2 regions of the Pseudomonas solani genome follow, and region 1 is predicted to be linked to the other one. Evidence: riboswitches for the same ligand, from Rfam matches in the RefSeq annotation. Region 1 holds a riboswitch; the other holds the start of a gene.
The links. A riboswitch is a leader RNA that binds a small molecule or an ion and turns the genes downstream of it on or off. The one in region 1 is predicted to bind cobalamin.
Positions count from the first base shown of each region.

Region 2: linked by a shared signal. The riboswitch ahead of PSm6_RS29400 (TonB-dependent receptor) and the one ahead of cobW (cobalamin biosynthesis protein CobW) in region 1 are both predicted to bind cobalamin.

Region 1 is NZ_AP023081.1:3,038,233-3,045,253, reverse strand. It holds gene PSm6_RS13785 (NAD-dependent epimerase/dehydratase family protein) at 1-903, opposite strand, end outside; gene PSm6_RS13780 (sugar nucleotide-binding protein) at 896-1,780, opposite strand; gene cobM (precorrin-4 C(11)-methyltransferase) at 1,978-2,742, opposite strand; gene PSm6_RS13770 (cobalamin biosynthesis protein) at 2,739-3,149, opposite strand; gene PSm6_RS13765 (CbtA family protein) at 3,223-3,930, opposite strand; gene PSm6_RS13760 (CbtB domain-containing protein) at 3,941-4,123, opposite strand; cobalamin riboswitch at 4,226-4,437, opposite strand; cobalamin riboswitch at 4,496-4,689, shown strand; gene cobW (cobalamin biosynthesis protein CobW) at 4,786-5,838, shown strand; partial or broken gene cobN (cobaltochelatase subunit CobN) at 5,899-7,021, shown strand, end outside.
Region 2 is NZ_AP023081.1:6,480,646-6,487,666, forward strand. It holds gene PSm6_RS29380 (glutathione S-transferase) at 1-458, opposite strand, end outside; gene PSm6_RS29385 (MarR family winged helix-turn-helix transcriptional regulator) at 575-1,042, shown strand; gene PSm6_RS29390 (zinc-dependent alcohol dehydrogenase) at 1,043-2,071, opposite strand; gene PSm6_RS29395 (PaaI family thioesterase) at 2,075-2,518, opposite strand; cobalamin riboswitch at 2,770-2,971, shown strand; gene PSm6_RS29400 (TonB-dependent receptor) at 3,079-5,217, shown strand; gene PSm6_RS29405 (ABC transporter ATP-binding protein) at 5,241-6,014, shown strand; partial or broken gene PSm6_RS29410 (ABC transporter substrate-binding protein) at 6,011-6,975, shown strand; gene PSm6_RS29415 (FecCD family ABC transporter permease) at 6,972-7,021, shown strand, end outside.

The sequences.
Region 1 (7,021 bases):
GACCGCCAGGGGCGTCGGCTCGGGGAAGGCGAAGCGCTCCAGCAGGCGACCGTTGTCCGCCAGGGAGTGGCGGATGTCACCAGAGCGCGCTTCGGCGTAGCTGATGGCCGGCAGTTCGCCCACCACGCTGCCAATGGCGGCGAGCAGGTCCTTGAGGCTGGTGGAGCGCTGCAGGCCGACGTTCACTGGGCCGGCTTCGACGCTGGGGTTTTCCAGGGCCTGCACCAGCACCTGCACCAGGTCGCCGACATAGACGAAGTCACGGGTCTGCTCACCGTCACCGAAGAGGGTGATCGGCGTGCCGGCCAGGGCGCGCTCGGTGAAGATGCTGATCACCCCGGAATAGGGCGAGGACGGGTCCTGGCGCGGGCCGAAGATGTTGAAGAAGCGGAACACCGCCGGCTCCAGGCCGTGCTGGCGACGGTAGAAATCCAGGTACTGCTCGCTGGCCAGCTTGTCCACCGCGTAGGGGGTCAGCGGCGCGGTGGGAGTGTTTTCGTCGATGGCCTGGCCTTCGCCGTTCTGGCCGTAGACCGAGGCGCTGGAGGCGAACACCACGCGCTTCACGCCGTGCTCGCGCATGGCTTCGCACACATTGAGCGTGCCGATGAAGTTGGCCTGGTGGGTGGCCACCGGGTCGTCCACCGAAGCCGGCACCGAGGCCACCGCGGCCAGGTGCGCCACCGCCTTGCAGCCGGCCATGGCACGGCTTACCAGCGCAGCGTCGGCGACGTTGCCTTCGATGAGTTCGACGCGGGAATCGTGCAACGGCAGGTTGTCGCGCTTGCCGGTGGACAGGTCGTCGAGGATGCGCACGGAATGCCCGCGCGCCAGCAGCGCGTCCACCAGGTTGGAGCCGATGAAGCCGGCGCCGCCGGTAACGAGGATGGGGGAATCAGCCATGGCGGTAGTAACGATCCAGGAGAGCGGGCAACGCCGCGCGCCAGGCGCGGGGCTTGATGCCGAATGTATGGAGGATTTTCTTGCAGGCCAGCACCGCGTGCTGCGGCTCGTCCGCCGCATCGGGACGGGCGGCGTGGGCCTGGGGAGTGATTTCCTGCACCTTCAGCGTGTGCAGGTTGCGGGCTTCGGCCAGCACCGCCTGGCCAAGCGCCAGGGTGGTGGTCGCCTCGTGGCCACCGTAGTGGTAGGTGCCCCAGAGCGGCGCCGCGCAGTCCAGCTGCTTGAGCACCGCAAGCATCACCCGCGCGGCATCATCCACCGGCGTGGGGTTGCCACGACGGTCGTCGGCCAGCATCAGCTCGTCGTCCCGCTCGGCCCGGGCGAGGAAGCGCCCGAGGATGCCTTCGTTGCTGTCATCCAGCAGCCAGCCGAAACGCAGCAGCACGTGCTTGGGGCACACCGCGCGCACGCTCTGCTCGATGCGCCACAGGGACTGCCCGCGCAGGCTGAGGGGGATGGTCTCGTCCTTCTCGTTGTAGGCGGTGGCCCGGGCGCCGTCGAAGACGCGGTAGCTGGAAGGCTGCAGCAGGACGATGCCGTGGTGCTGGCAGAGCTCGGCCAGGCGCTCCACCGCGCGTTCCTGCGCGGCGAAGCGGCCCGCGCTGGCCTCTTCGGCCTGGAACCAGTCGAAGTAGTAGGCGAGGTTGATCACCGCATCGGGGCGGGTGTCGTCGAGCAGCTGGGTCAGGCTGGCGGCATCCCAGCCCTGTTCGGGCGGGCGCGGGGCGAGGAACCCTACATCATCCTCGGCCCCCAGGCGGATAAGCGCCTGGCCAAGGGCATTGCCACCGCCCAGGAGCATCAAGCGCATACGCATAGACAGAAGGTCGCTTAAAGCCAGTGGGTGTTAACGATCAGCCGTCGTCCCGCGATAGCGCCCTCCCTGTGACCAGGAAGATCGCCGTGACGGGGACATCGGGCACGCAAGCCAGCGGCCGTTTCCGACCGGGAAAGACGCATTCTGCTTATTTCCCGGCGCTGCGTCACTAGTGGCGCGCCATGCGGCACGCCACTTCAGCCCTGTGGAGGCTCCGTTGGGCGGTAGAGGTGGGCGTGATCGGGGTGGTAGAGCGAGGAATCGGTGAAGCCTTCGGCAGCCAGCACCCGCCCCACGAGGATCAGCGCGGTGCGGCGGAAATCCTTCTGCGCCACCCGTGCCTCGATGTCCGCCAGGGTGCCGGTCACCCAGTCCTGGTCGGGCCAGCTGGCGCGGTGCACCACGGCCACGGGGCAATCGGCGCCATAGTGCGGCAGCAGTTCTTCGACGATGCGCGGCAGGTGGCTGACGCCCAGGTGGATGGCCAGGGTTGCGCGGTGCTGCGCCAGCTCCGCCAGGGATTCGCCCTCGGGCATCCGCGTGCGGGTGGCGAAGCGGGTGAGGATCAGCGTCTGGGAAATATCCGGCAGGGTCAGCTCGGTGCCGAGCAACGCGGCGCAGGCGGCGGTGGCGGTGACGCCGGGCACCACCTCATAGGGAATGCCCAGCGCGCGCAGGTGGCGGATCTGCTCGCCGATGGCGCCATACAGCGAGGGGTCGCCGGAATGCACCCGGGCCACGTCCTGGCCACGCCCGTGGGCCTCGGCCAGCAGGGCGACTATCGCCTCCAGGTGCAGCTCGGCGGTGTTCACCACCCGCTCGGCGCTATGCCCATCCAGCACCGCTTCCGGCACCAGGGAACCGGCGTAGAGGATCACCGGGCAACTGCGGATCAACCGCTGGCCCTTGACCGTGATGAGTTCCGGATCGCCGGGGCCGGCGCCGATGAAATAGACCGTCATGGGGTATCCACATCCTCAAGGGGGCAGGCCAGCGCACAGGTGGCGTTGGCACTGCGGCGTTTCTCCACCAGCAACCGCGCCGGGCGGCCGGCCAGGGCCTCGGCCTGTACCAGCGCGGCGGCTTCGGCGATGCCGGGGCTGCCGGTTTCCCGCAGGGCGATGGCCGACAGGCCGGACAAGCGCCCCTCGCAGGCCGCCAGCTGCGCCGCCGGCAGCAGCGCCAGGGGCAAGCGAAGGGTCAGCGCCAGGGCCTGCAACCCCGGCTCATCGGCTTTGCTGTCGACACTGGCCAGGGCGCTGAGATCGCCGGGTACAAGTTCGTACTCGGCCAGGGCAGCGTCGAGCAGCGCGCGCAGCTCCTGCTCCGAGCAGCCGCGCCGGCAACCGAGGCCGGCCACCAGGGTCATCGCCCGGCCTCACAAAACAAAACCCCGCGAAGGGCTGGGCCCTGCGCGGGGTCGATCGGCAGCGAAGCCCGGCTCACGCCAGGTCTTGGCTCGCGGAGCGCTGGTACAGCCAGGCAGCGGCCCAACCCAGGGCGCCCCAGAACAGCGCGTTGGTCACCAGCGAGGCGGCGATGAACTCGTGCTCCAGCGCTTCCGGCGCCAGGCTCGCATGCACTTCAGGCTGCGGTGCGCCGACCACATGGGGGATCACCAGCAGCGCCAGGCCGACGATGCGCAGGACCCAGTTGCGGCCGAAGGCGATCAGCGCCAGGCCAGCGGCAGTGGAGGCGGCGGTGCCGATCCACCAGACCTGGCGCTGGGCCAGGTCGGCGGCTGCGGTACCCGGCAGCTCCGGCGGCAGGCCGAGGGACGGCGCCAGGGCGAAGGTGGCGAAACCGGCCAGGCCCCAGAGCAGGCCCTGCCAGGCGCGGGTCGGGCCGCGCAGGCTGAACAGCGCGGCCAGCAGCAGGGCGAAGCCGACCGCCACCACCAGGTTGGCGCCACCGGTGGACAGGGTGCGCTGCCAGCCGTCTTCCGGCGCCCAGGCTTCGGCGTCGTGTTCATGGGCGGGCGCGCCGGCGGCGTGCTCGTGGGCGTGTTCGGTCTGCTCGGCCGATGCCGAATTCTCGAAGGTTTCCGCATGGAGAATCAGCGGGGTGACCCACAGGCTTTGCAGCAGGGTCAGCACGATGGCGGCGAAGAGACCGGCGAACCCGGCGGTCTGGGCGATGCGCTTGATCACGGTTGCGCCCTCAGTGGCAGGGGAAGGCGGAGCTGTGACGGGTATCGTGGGCAGCGTTGTGCACCGCCTCGATGTGCGAGAAGCCGGCGAAGTACACCAGCGACAGGCCCAGGAGGCTGGCACCGATGGCGATGGCCAGGCGTTTGGACAGGGGGACGGCGGCGGCCGAATGGCTCAGTGTGCTGCTGGACATGGTGCTTCCTCTGCGATGCGGGTGAGTCGGCAAGAGGAACGCGTGCGAAGAAAGCGGCCGCGCGGGGACCGCATTTCCGGCGTGCGCCCGCCCACCGCGGGTTGCCAAAAGAGTGATCAGGCCGGTCTCCGGGCTTGCGACGCCAGCCATGGCTGGTCGGGTTTGCCTTCCCATGTCCGCCGGACACAGTGGCTTACAGATCCCTACGTGCGCTTACCGTTGCGGGGGCAGCGTCGGACTCGCCCTGGGGCACACCGACTTCCCGTTTCACCTCGCGCGCGACGGCGCGAGACACCTGAAAAAACCGCACAAGAACATCACGAGTCCGACTGGCCGTCAACCGCCGCGATTGACCGCCGCCCCCGCCCTGCGTAGCCTTCGGCCCTTCGAGGTTCCGCGGCCGTGCGCCGCGGCTAAGAGGGAACACGGCCAAGCCGTGGCTGCCCCCGCAACTGTGAACAGCTGAGGTCCTATCCACAGCCACTGCCCATCGGGCGGGAAGGCGGAAGGACGGCGCATCGCGCCAGGCTGTGAGCCAGGAGACCTGCCTCGGCGAATTTCCAGACAACCGGGCGGGGTGATCCGGTGGCGAATCGGGCCCCCAGTGCCCTCGTCCCGCGCGCCCGCCGATCCGATCGACTCCCAGCAAAGGGCTGCCGCGCATGAAAACCCTGGCCAAACTCCCCGTCACCATCGTCACCGGCTTCCTCGGTGCCGGTAAGACCACCCTGCTCCGCCACATGCTCGACAACGCCGAGGGCCGCCGCATCGCGGTGATCGTCAACGAGTTCGGCGAGCTGGGCATCGACGGCGAAATCCTCAAGCAATGCTCCATCGGCTGCAGCGAGGAAGAGGCCGTGGGCCGCGTCTTCGAACTGGCCAACGGCTGCCTGTGCTGCACCGTGCAGGAGGAGTTCTTCCCGGTGATGCGCGAACTGGTGGCCCGCCGTGGCGACCTCGACCAGATCCTCATCGAGACCTCCGGCCTGGCCCTGCCCAAGCCCCTGGTGCAGGCCTTCCAGTGGCCGGAGATCCGCAGTGCCTGCACCGTGGACGCGGTGATCACCGTGGTCGACAGCCCCGCCGTCGCCGCCGGCACCTTCGCCGCCCACCCCGAGCAGGTGGACGAGCAACGCAAGCAGGACCCGAACCTCGACCACGAGTCGCCCCTGCACGAACTCTTCGAAGACCAGCTGGCCAGCGCCGACCTGGTGATCCTCAACAAGGCCGACCTGCTCGACGCCGACGCCCTGGCCGCCGTGCGCGCCGAAGTGGCCGAGGAGCTGCCGCCGGCGGTGAAGATCGTCGAAGCCAGCGCCGGCAAGCTGCCGCTCTCCGTGCTGCTGGGCCTGAACGCCGAAGCCGAGGCGCACATCGGCAGCCGCGCCACCCACCACGACCACGAAGGGCACGAGGACCACGACCACGACGAGTTCGACTCCTTCCACGTCGACCTGCCGGAAGTGGAAGAGGCCGCCCTGCTGGCCGCCCTCGGCCAACTGGTGGAGCGCCACGACGTGCTGCGCATCAAGGGCTTCGCCGCCATCCCCGGCAAGCCCATGCGCCTGCTGGTACAGGGCGTCGGCAAGCGCTTCGACAAACACTTCGACCGCAAGTGGCTGGCCGACGAAACCCGCGCCACCCGCCTGGTGGTGATCGGCCAGGAGCTGGACCCGGCCACCATCGCCAACGAACTGCGCACTGCCCTGGCGTAACCGCCGAACCGGCTCCTCTCCCCCGGGAGAGGGCCGCACCACCGAGCCAAGGCCCGAGCCATGCACCTGCTGCGCACCCAACCTGGCGGCTTCGTCCCCGACGACGGCATCGCCCACCTGGCCCAGACGCCCGCCGAGCTGGTGATCCTCTGCAGCGGTGATTCGCACCTGGCGCTGCTGGCCGAGGCCGCCCGCGAGCTGCCGGCGGACTACCCCAGCCTGCGCCTGGCCAACCCCATGCAGCTGCAGAACCACGCCTCGGTGGACCTTTACGTCGACGAGGTGCTGCAGCACGCCAAGGTCATCCTCATCTCCGTGCATGGCGGCGTCGGCTACTGGCGCTACGGCATCGAGCAACTGGTGGCCCTGGCCGAGCGCGGCACGCAGCTGATCCTGGTGCCCGGCGACGACCGCCCCGACCCGGAGCTGGCCCGCCTGTGCAGCGTCCCGGAAGAAGACGCCGAGCGCTGCTGGCAGTACCTGCGCCAAGGCGGCCTGGATAACGCCCGGCAGCTGTTCGCCAGCCTCGCCAGCCGCTGCCTGGGCCGCGACTACCCGTGGCAGGCGCCCAGCACCCTGCCCCGCGTTGCCGTGCATCACCCGCACCAGCGCCCCGCTCATCTCGACCACTGGCGCGCCGACTGGCGGGAGGGCCAGCCGGTGGCGGCCCTGCTGTTCTATCGCACCCACCTGCAGGCGGCGAACACCGCCTTCATCGACGCCTTCTGCGAGCGCCTCGCCGCCGTCGGCATCAACCCGCTGCCCATCGCGGTGGCCAGCCTCAAGGAAGCCGAGTGCCTGGCCGTGGTCGAGGACTGGCTGGACGCCGTCGATGCCGAGCTGATCATCAACACCACCGGCTTCGCCCAATCCAACCCCGACTCACCCGGCCAACGCCCGTTCCGCCGCGACGTGCCGGTGCTGCAGGCCATCTGCTCGCTGGACAACCAGCCGCTCTGGGAAGAGAACCCGCAAGGCCTCGGCCCGCGCGACCTGGCCATGCACATCGCCCTGCCGGAGCTGGACGGGCGCATCATCACCCGCCCCATCAGCTTCAAGGGCCTGGCCTGGCGCAGCGAGCGCAGCCAGAGCGACGTGGTGTGCTACCTGCCCCACCTCGAACGCATGGATTTCGTCGCCGAACTGGCGCGCCGCTGGCTGCTGCTGGGGCGCAAGGCCAACG
Region 2 (7,021 bases), 3.2 Mb from region 1:
TCCACCGGGCCCTGGAGCTGGTCGGCGATGGCTTCCAGGGCCTGCAGCGCGCGGTGGATCTTGCCCAGCTGGCCGTCCTTCCACTCCTGCCACTGCAACGCCTCGGGGCGGATGGCGCCCTCGTAGCGCACCAGCAGCGCCGCATCCATCAGGCCGTCGGCCAGGGCCGCGCGGGTCAGGCAGGTCCAGCGCTCGCTGCCATGGGGAAAGAAGGCGTCGCCGCTCTGCAGGGCATCGAGGTATTCGCAGATGACGCGGCTGTCGAACAGCGCCTCGCCCTCGGCGGTGAGCAGCACCGGGATCTTGCCCAGCGGGTTGGCGCGGTTGACCTCGGCGTTTTCCTTGATCGGCAGTACGGCGGTGTCGAGCATCTCGATGCCCGCAGCGAGCCCGGCCTCCAGGGCCAGCACCCGGACCTTGCGGGCGAAAGGCGACGCTCCGGCATAGATCAGTTTCATCACGCAGTTCCTCCTGTGTGCGGGCCGGCTCGGTTGCCGGCATCCGCTGTGGTTGCAACTGGACCACCACCGACGGCGCCGGTAGCATCCCCGCCCATCGCGCCCGGGAGCTGCCCATGGTCATCGACAGGAAAATCAAACTGGACTCCGCCGACATCAGACGCCTGGACGATCTGGATGTCGCGCTGGAGTTGCTGCACTTCGGCTTCCGCGGCCTCACCGTGGACGCCGACGCCTACCTGGAAACTCTCGGCCTGTCGCGCGTGCACCATCGCATCCTCTACGCCATCCGGCGCGTCGACGGCATCAACGTCGGCGAACTGGCCGCCCTCCTCGGCGTCAGCAAGCAGGCGCTGCACCGCCCGCTGACCCACCTCTTCGAACGCGCCCTGGTGACCCAGCAGCGCGACCCGGAACAGCACCGCTACAAGCGCCTCTCCCTCAGCACGGAAGGCCATGACGTGGAGCACCGCGCCACTGACCTGGAGCGCCGGGTCATCCGCGCCGCACTGGACACCACCGACACGGACGGCCGGATCGCCTGGCACTCGGTCATGCAATCCCTGGCCGCCCGTCTCGACTGATCAGCCCGCCGAGGTGATGCGCTCGCGCACCACGATGCACTTGGCCAGCGGCTGGATCAATGCCTCGGTCGCCTCCTCCCAGGGCACCACGCTGGGGCTCACCAGCAGCGGGTCGCAATGCCCCTGCTCCACCAGCTCCAGCACCCTGGGGATGTGCGGCCGCACGCTGCAGGCGCCCACCGAGAGGGTGACGTCGCGCATGTACATGCCAAACAGCGGGATGGCCGGGTCCTCGAAGATGATGCCGATGCACGAGCAGTGCCCGCCCGGCGCCAGCGCCAGCAGGCCGGTGCGCAGGGCCTGCGGGTCGCGGGTGGCGGACACCACCAGGTCATAGCGCTCGTTCAGCGCGCCGTCGCCGCCGTTGCGCAAGGTGGCGCCGCTGCGCACGGCGAGGTCATCGCGGTAGCCGTCGCCATCCAGGTAATCCACCTCGGCGGCTCCGGCGGCGCGGGCCATCTGCACCGCGAGAATGCCCAGGCTCTCGGTGCCGCCCACCACCAGTACCTTCGCCTCCTCCCGCGTCGCCAGCGGGCGGCTGGTGGCCACCCAGGCATCGGTGAGGTTGTCGCTGGCGCTGGCCACGGCCACCGGGTCCAGCCCCGGCGGCAGCACCACCAGCATGGCGTCGGCGAAGGGCACCCGCACCACCTCGGAGAACAACCCGCCCCAGTGGCCGCCGGCCGGCACGCCATAGGCCGCGTGGCGGGCGACACCGGTGCAGGCCGTGCTGCGCCCCGCCAGGCATTGGCGGCAGGTGCCGCAGGCGATCTTCCAGGGCACCGAGACCAGGTCGCCGCGCTTCACCGTGGTCACCTGTGCGCCCACTTCCAGCACCTCGGCCACGCACTCGTGGCCCAGGGCGAAGGGCGGCTTGAACGGCGTCAGCCCGGCCACCAGGCGCCGATCGAGGTCGCAGGAGGCCGAGGCAATGGGCCGTACCAGCGCCGCCAGCGGCGAATCCAGCACCGGCGACGGTGCCTCCTCCCAGGCCAGGCGCCCCGCGCCCTTGACGATGAGTTCGCGCATGGCTCAGTCCCGCACGTTGAAGGTGGTGGTGGCGCGGGCGCAGAGCTTGCCGGCCGCGTCGCGGATATGGGCGTCGCACACCGCCAGGCTGCGGGTGCGCTCCACCAGCCAGCCCTCGACGCTGTACAGCTCGCCGACCTTGAGCGGGCGCAGGTACTTCACGCCCAGGTCCACCGTCGAATAGGGCGTGTCGGCGGCCAGAGTGGAGAACAGCGCCAGGGCCGCCGCGCCATCCAGGCAGGTGGCGGCGAAACCGCCGTGCACCGCGTTGGCCGGGTTGAGGTGGCGGGCATCCGGCCGCGCCTCGATGAAGACGCGCCCGGGCTCCACGCCCACCACCTTCATCGCCATGGTGTCGCCGATGGCGGGTGCGGGCAGCTTGCCGGCGATCACCGCCTGGAGGAGTTGCAGGCCCGAAGGCAGGGTTCTGTTGGGGGTATCGGTCATCACAGGGCTCCTGGCTCTGCCGGGGTCGGCGAGCGATTGCGGGATGGAGGGCCGGCAGCCCTCCACAGGGCCAGCGCGAGGGAATCGCCCTGCAGCCCGTGGACGGACGATACGTGAGCGCCAACTCTCAAATCAACATTGTTGATATGACAAAAAAGAAGGCATTCCGGCAAGGTCGACAGGGCTCTGGAACGGGCTTTTCCGCCATCTGCCGCAACACACTGGCGTTGACGACCGGGCGTGTGGATGGTCATATGCGCGCCGTTCCAGGTGTCCCACGCCGTCGTGCGTGGGGTGAAACGGGAAGCCGGTGCGTCCTCAGGACCAGTCCGGCGCTGCCCCCGCAACGGTAAGCGAGCGCTGCATTCGAAACGCCACTGTGCACCTGCATGGGAAGGCGAATGCCGCGTGATCCTCGCAAGCCCGGAGACCGGCCTGGAGCATCGATAGGCAAACCCGCGGTGGGCGGGCACGGGCCGGTTTTCGCTTGGGCGCTCGCGCCTGCGCACGCCTTTGCATTCCCTCCGGGCTCCATTCATTCCTGACGTGATAGGAACGACATGTCCCGCACCTTCAGCTCCAACGCTCCGGCAAGCGCCGCCCTCGGCCTGCTCGCGCTCTCTATCTCCCTCGCCCTGCACGCCGAAGACGGCGCCCTGGCCCTGCCCACCACCGCCGTCACCGGCCAGGCGGACGACGCCCCCATCAGCCTCGACACGCCGCTGCCCGCCGGCTCGCGCCTGGGCCTCTCCGCCCTGGAGACCCCGGCCAGCACCAGCAGCATCAGCGGCGAAGAGGTGCGCGGGCGCAACAACGCCACCGTGCAGGACGCCGTGACCCGCTCCCCCGGCATCAGCAACATCGGCACCCCCGGCAACGGCGGCACCGCGCTCTCGGCCCGGGGCTTCACCGGCCACGCCTCGGTGATGCAACTCTACGACGGCACGCGCTTCTACACCGGCATGGGCACCGTCACCTTCCCCACCGACCCGTGGATGGTCGAGCGCATCGACGTGATCCGTGGCCCGGCCTCGGTACTCTACGGCGAAGGCGCCACCGGCGCGGTGATCAACGTGGTGCCGAAGAAGCCCTTCGAGGGCGAGATCCGCAACCGCCTGCGCCTGGGCTACGGCTCCGACGACCGCCAGCAGATGGCACTGGACAGCGGCGGCTCGCTCACCGACACCCTCAGCTACCGCCTCAACCTCAACCGCGAAACCAGCCACGGCTGGATCGACCGTGGCGACTCGAAGAACCTCGGCCTCAGCGCCGCCCTGCGCTGGCAGGCCCGCGACGACCTGGCGTTCACCCTGGCCCATGACCAGGGCGACCTCACGCCGATGAACTACTTCGGCACGCCGCTGATCGACGGCCACCTACGCGACAGCCTGAAGGAGAAGAACTACAACCTGCACAACGCCGAGCAGCACTACAACGACCAGTGGACCCGGCTCGTCACCGACTGGACCCTGGCCGACGGCATCAGCGCCAGCAACCAGCTCTACCACATCAAGAGCCGCCGCTACTGGCGCAACGCCGAGGCCTACAACTGGGACGCCGGCCTGGGCCAGCTGGAGCGCGCCGAGAACCTGCGCATCAAGCACGAGCAGGAGCAGATCGGCGACCGCCAGACCTTCACCTTCGACCACTCGCTGTTCGGCCTCAGCAGCCGCACCCTGGTGGGCGCCGAGTTCAACCGCATCCGCTTCAACCTGCTGAACAACTCGCCCTACATCGATGTGGGCGGCGACTACGTCGACCCGTGGAACCCAACGCCCGGCTACTACCAGAGCGCCTCGGCCTACGGCCCGCACTCGCGCAGCGAAACCCGCACCGTCGCCCTGTTCGCCGAGAACCGCACCCAGTTCGACGAGCGCTGGTCCCTGGTCACCGGCATCCGCCGCGACCAGAACCACATCGACCGCGACGACCTGCGCGCCAACACCCGCAGCGACAGCAGCCTCTCCGGCGGCAACTGGCGCGCCGGCCTGGTGTTCGCCGCCACGCCGCAGTTGTCCTTCTACGGCCAGTACTCCACCAGCGAGGACGGGGTGAGCAACCTCATCACCCTCAGCCCCACCCAGCAGAAGATGGACCTCACCGAGTCCAAGCAGACCGAGTTCGGCCTCAAGCAGCAGTTCTGGGACGGGCGCGGCGAATGGACCCTGGCCGCCTACCACATCGTCAAGAAGAAACTGCTCTCCCGCGAGTCGGTGACCCGGCCCACCCAGCAGATCGGCCAGCAATCCTCCGATGGCCTGGAAGCCACCCTGGAGCTGGCGCTGGAGCAGGGCTGGCACGTTTCGGCCAACGCCGCCGTGGTGCGCGCCGAGTACGACGACTTCAACGAGTCCGCCGGTGGCCAGCTGATCTCCCGTTCCGGCAACCGCCCCACCGACGTGCCGCGACGCACCGCCAACCTGTGGCTGAGCAAGCAGCTGGGCCGTGACCTGGACGCCGGCCTCGGCGCGCGCTACGTCGACGCCCGTTACGCCGACGCGGCCAACACCGTGAAGGTGCCGGGCTACACCGTGCTCGACGCCAACCTCGGCTGGCAGGTGCTGCCCGACACGCGCCTGGGCCTGGAGCTGAACAACCTGCTGGACCGCCGCTACGCCGTCACCCAGCAGAACGGTGGCCAGCAATGGCTGCTGGGCCAGCCGCGGTCGTTCTTCGTCACCGCCGACTACAGCTTCTGATCCGGCGAAAGGGAGTGCCCGGCATGCCATCACTGAACATCAGCGACCTCGCCTGGGCACCCGACGGCCGCCCGCGCTGGCTTCTGCAGGGCATCGACCTGCAGGTGCGCGCGGGCGAGTTCGTCGGCCTCATCGGCCCCAACGGCAGCGGCAAGACCAGCCTGTTGCGCTGCGCCTACCGCGCCGACCGCCCGGCCTTCGGCTGGGTGGCCCTGGACGGCGACGACCTCTGGCGACGCAGCCCGCGCTGGAGCGCGCAACGCATCGCCGTGGTGCTGCAGGAGTTCCCCCAGGACTTCGGCCTGGCCGTGGCCGAGGTGGTAGCCATGGGCCGCTCGCCGCACAAGGGCCTGTTCGACGGCGACGATGCCGAGGACGCGCGCATCGTCGACGAAGCCCTCGCGGCGGTGGGCATGGCCGGGCTTCGCGAGCAGGCCTTCGCCCGCCTCTCCGGCGGCGAGAAGCAGCGCGTGCTGCTGGCCCGCGCCCTGGCCCAACGCCCCGGCCTGCTGCTGCTCGACGAGCCCACCAACCACCTCGACCCGCGCTACCAGCTGGAGCTGCTGCAGCAGCTGCGCGAGCTGCGCCTGAGCACCCTGGCCAGCTTCCACGACCTCAACCTGGCGGCGGCCTTCTGCGACCGCCTCTACGTACTGGACCAAGGCCGCGTGGTGGCCAGCGGCACCCCCACCGACGTGCTCACCGCCGAGCTGCTGCAACAGGTGTTCGGCGTGCACGCCCTGGTGGACCGCCACCCCCTCGCCGACCACCCGCGCATCACCTGGATCACCCCATGAAGCCTTCGCCTATCGCCCTGCTCGCCCTGCTCCTGGCGCCCCTCGCCCAGGCCACCGACTACCCGCTGAGCGTCACCAGCTGCGACCGCCAGGTGGTGTTCGAACGCGCACCGCAGCGGGCGGTGAGCCAGGACATCAACCTCACCGGGATGATGGTCGCCCTCGGCCTGCAATCGCGCATGGTCGGCTACAGCGGCATCAGCGGCTGGAAGACCCCCGACGCCCGGCTGATGGCCGCCCTGGGCGACCTGCCGGAGCTGGCGCGCAAATACCCCTCCATCGAAACGCTGCTCAACGTCGACGCCGACTTCTTCTTCGCCGGCTGGAACTACGGCATGCGCGTGGGCGGCGAAGTCACCCCGGCCACCCTCGCGCCCCTGGGCATCCCGGTGTACGAGCTGAGCGAATCCTGCGCCCACGTGATGCCGCGCGAGGCTGCCAGCCTGGAGGACCTCTACCGCGACCTCGACAACCTCGGCCGCATCTTCGACGTCGAGGCCCGCGCCAACGCCCTGGTCGCCGGCCTGCGCACGCGCCAGGCCGAGGTGGCCAGGCGACTGGAGAACGGCGGCGAGGCCCCCGGGTGTTCCTCTACGACAGCGGCGAGGACCGCCCCTTCACCTCCGGCCGCCTGGGCATGCCGCAAGCGATCATCGACGCCGCCGGCGGCCACAACCTGATGGACGACCTCGCCGCCAGCTGGACCCAGGTCAACTGGGAAACCGTGGTCGAGCGCGACCCGCAGGTGATCCTCATCGTCGACTACGGCGAACGCAGCTGGCAGCAGAAGCGCGACTTCCTCCTGGCCCACCCGGCCCTGCAATCGGTCGAGGCGATCCGCGAGCAGCGCTTCCTGGTCCTGCCCTACCTCGCCGTCACCCCCTCGGTGGAGAACATCGAGGCCATCGAGACCCTGGCCGCCGGCCTGCACCCCGAACGCTTCGCCGGGAAGACGCCATGAGCCCGGTGCGCACGCCCGGCGCCTACCGCCTGCTGCTGCTCGGCCT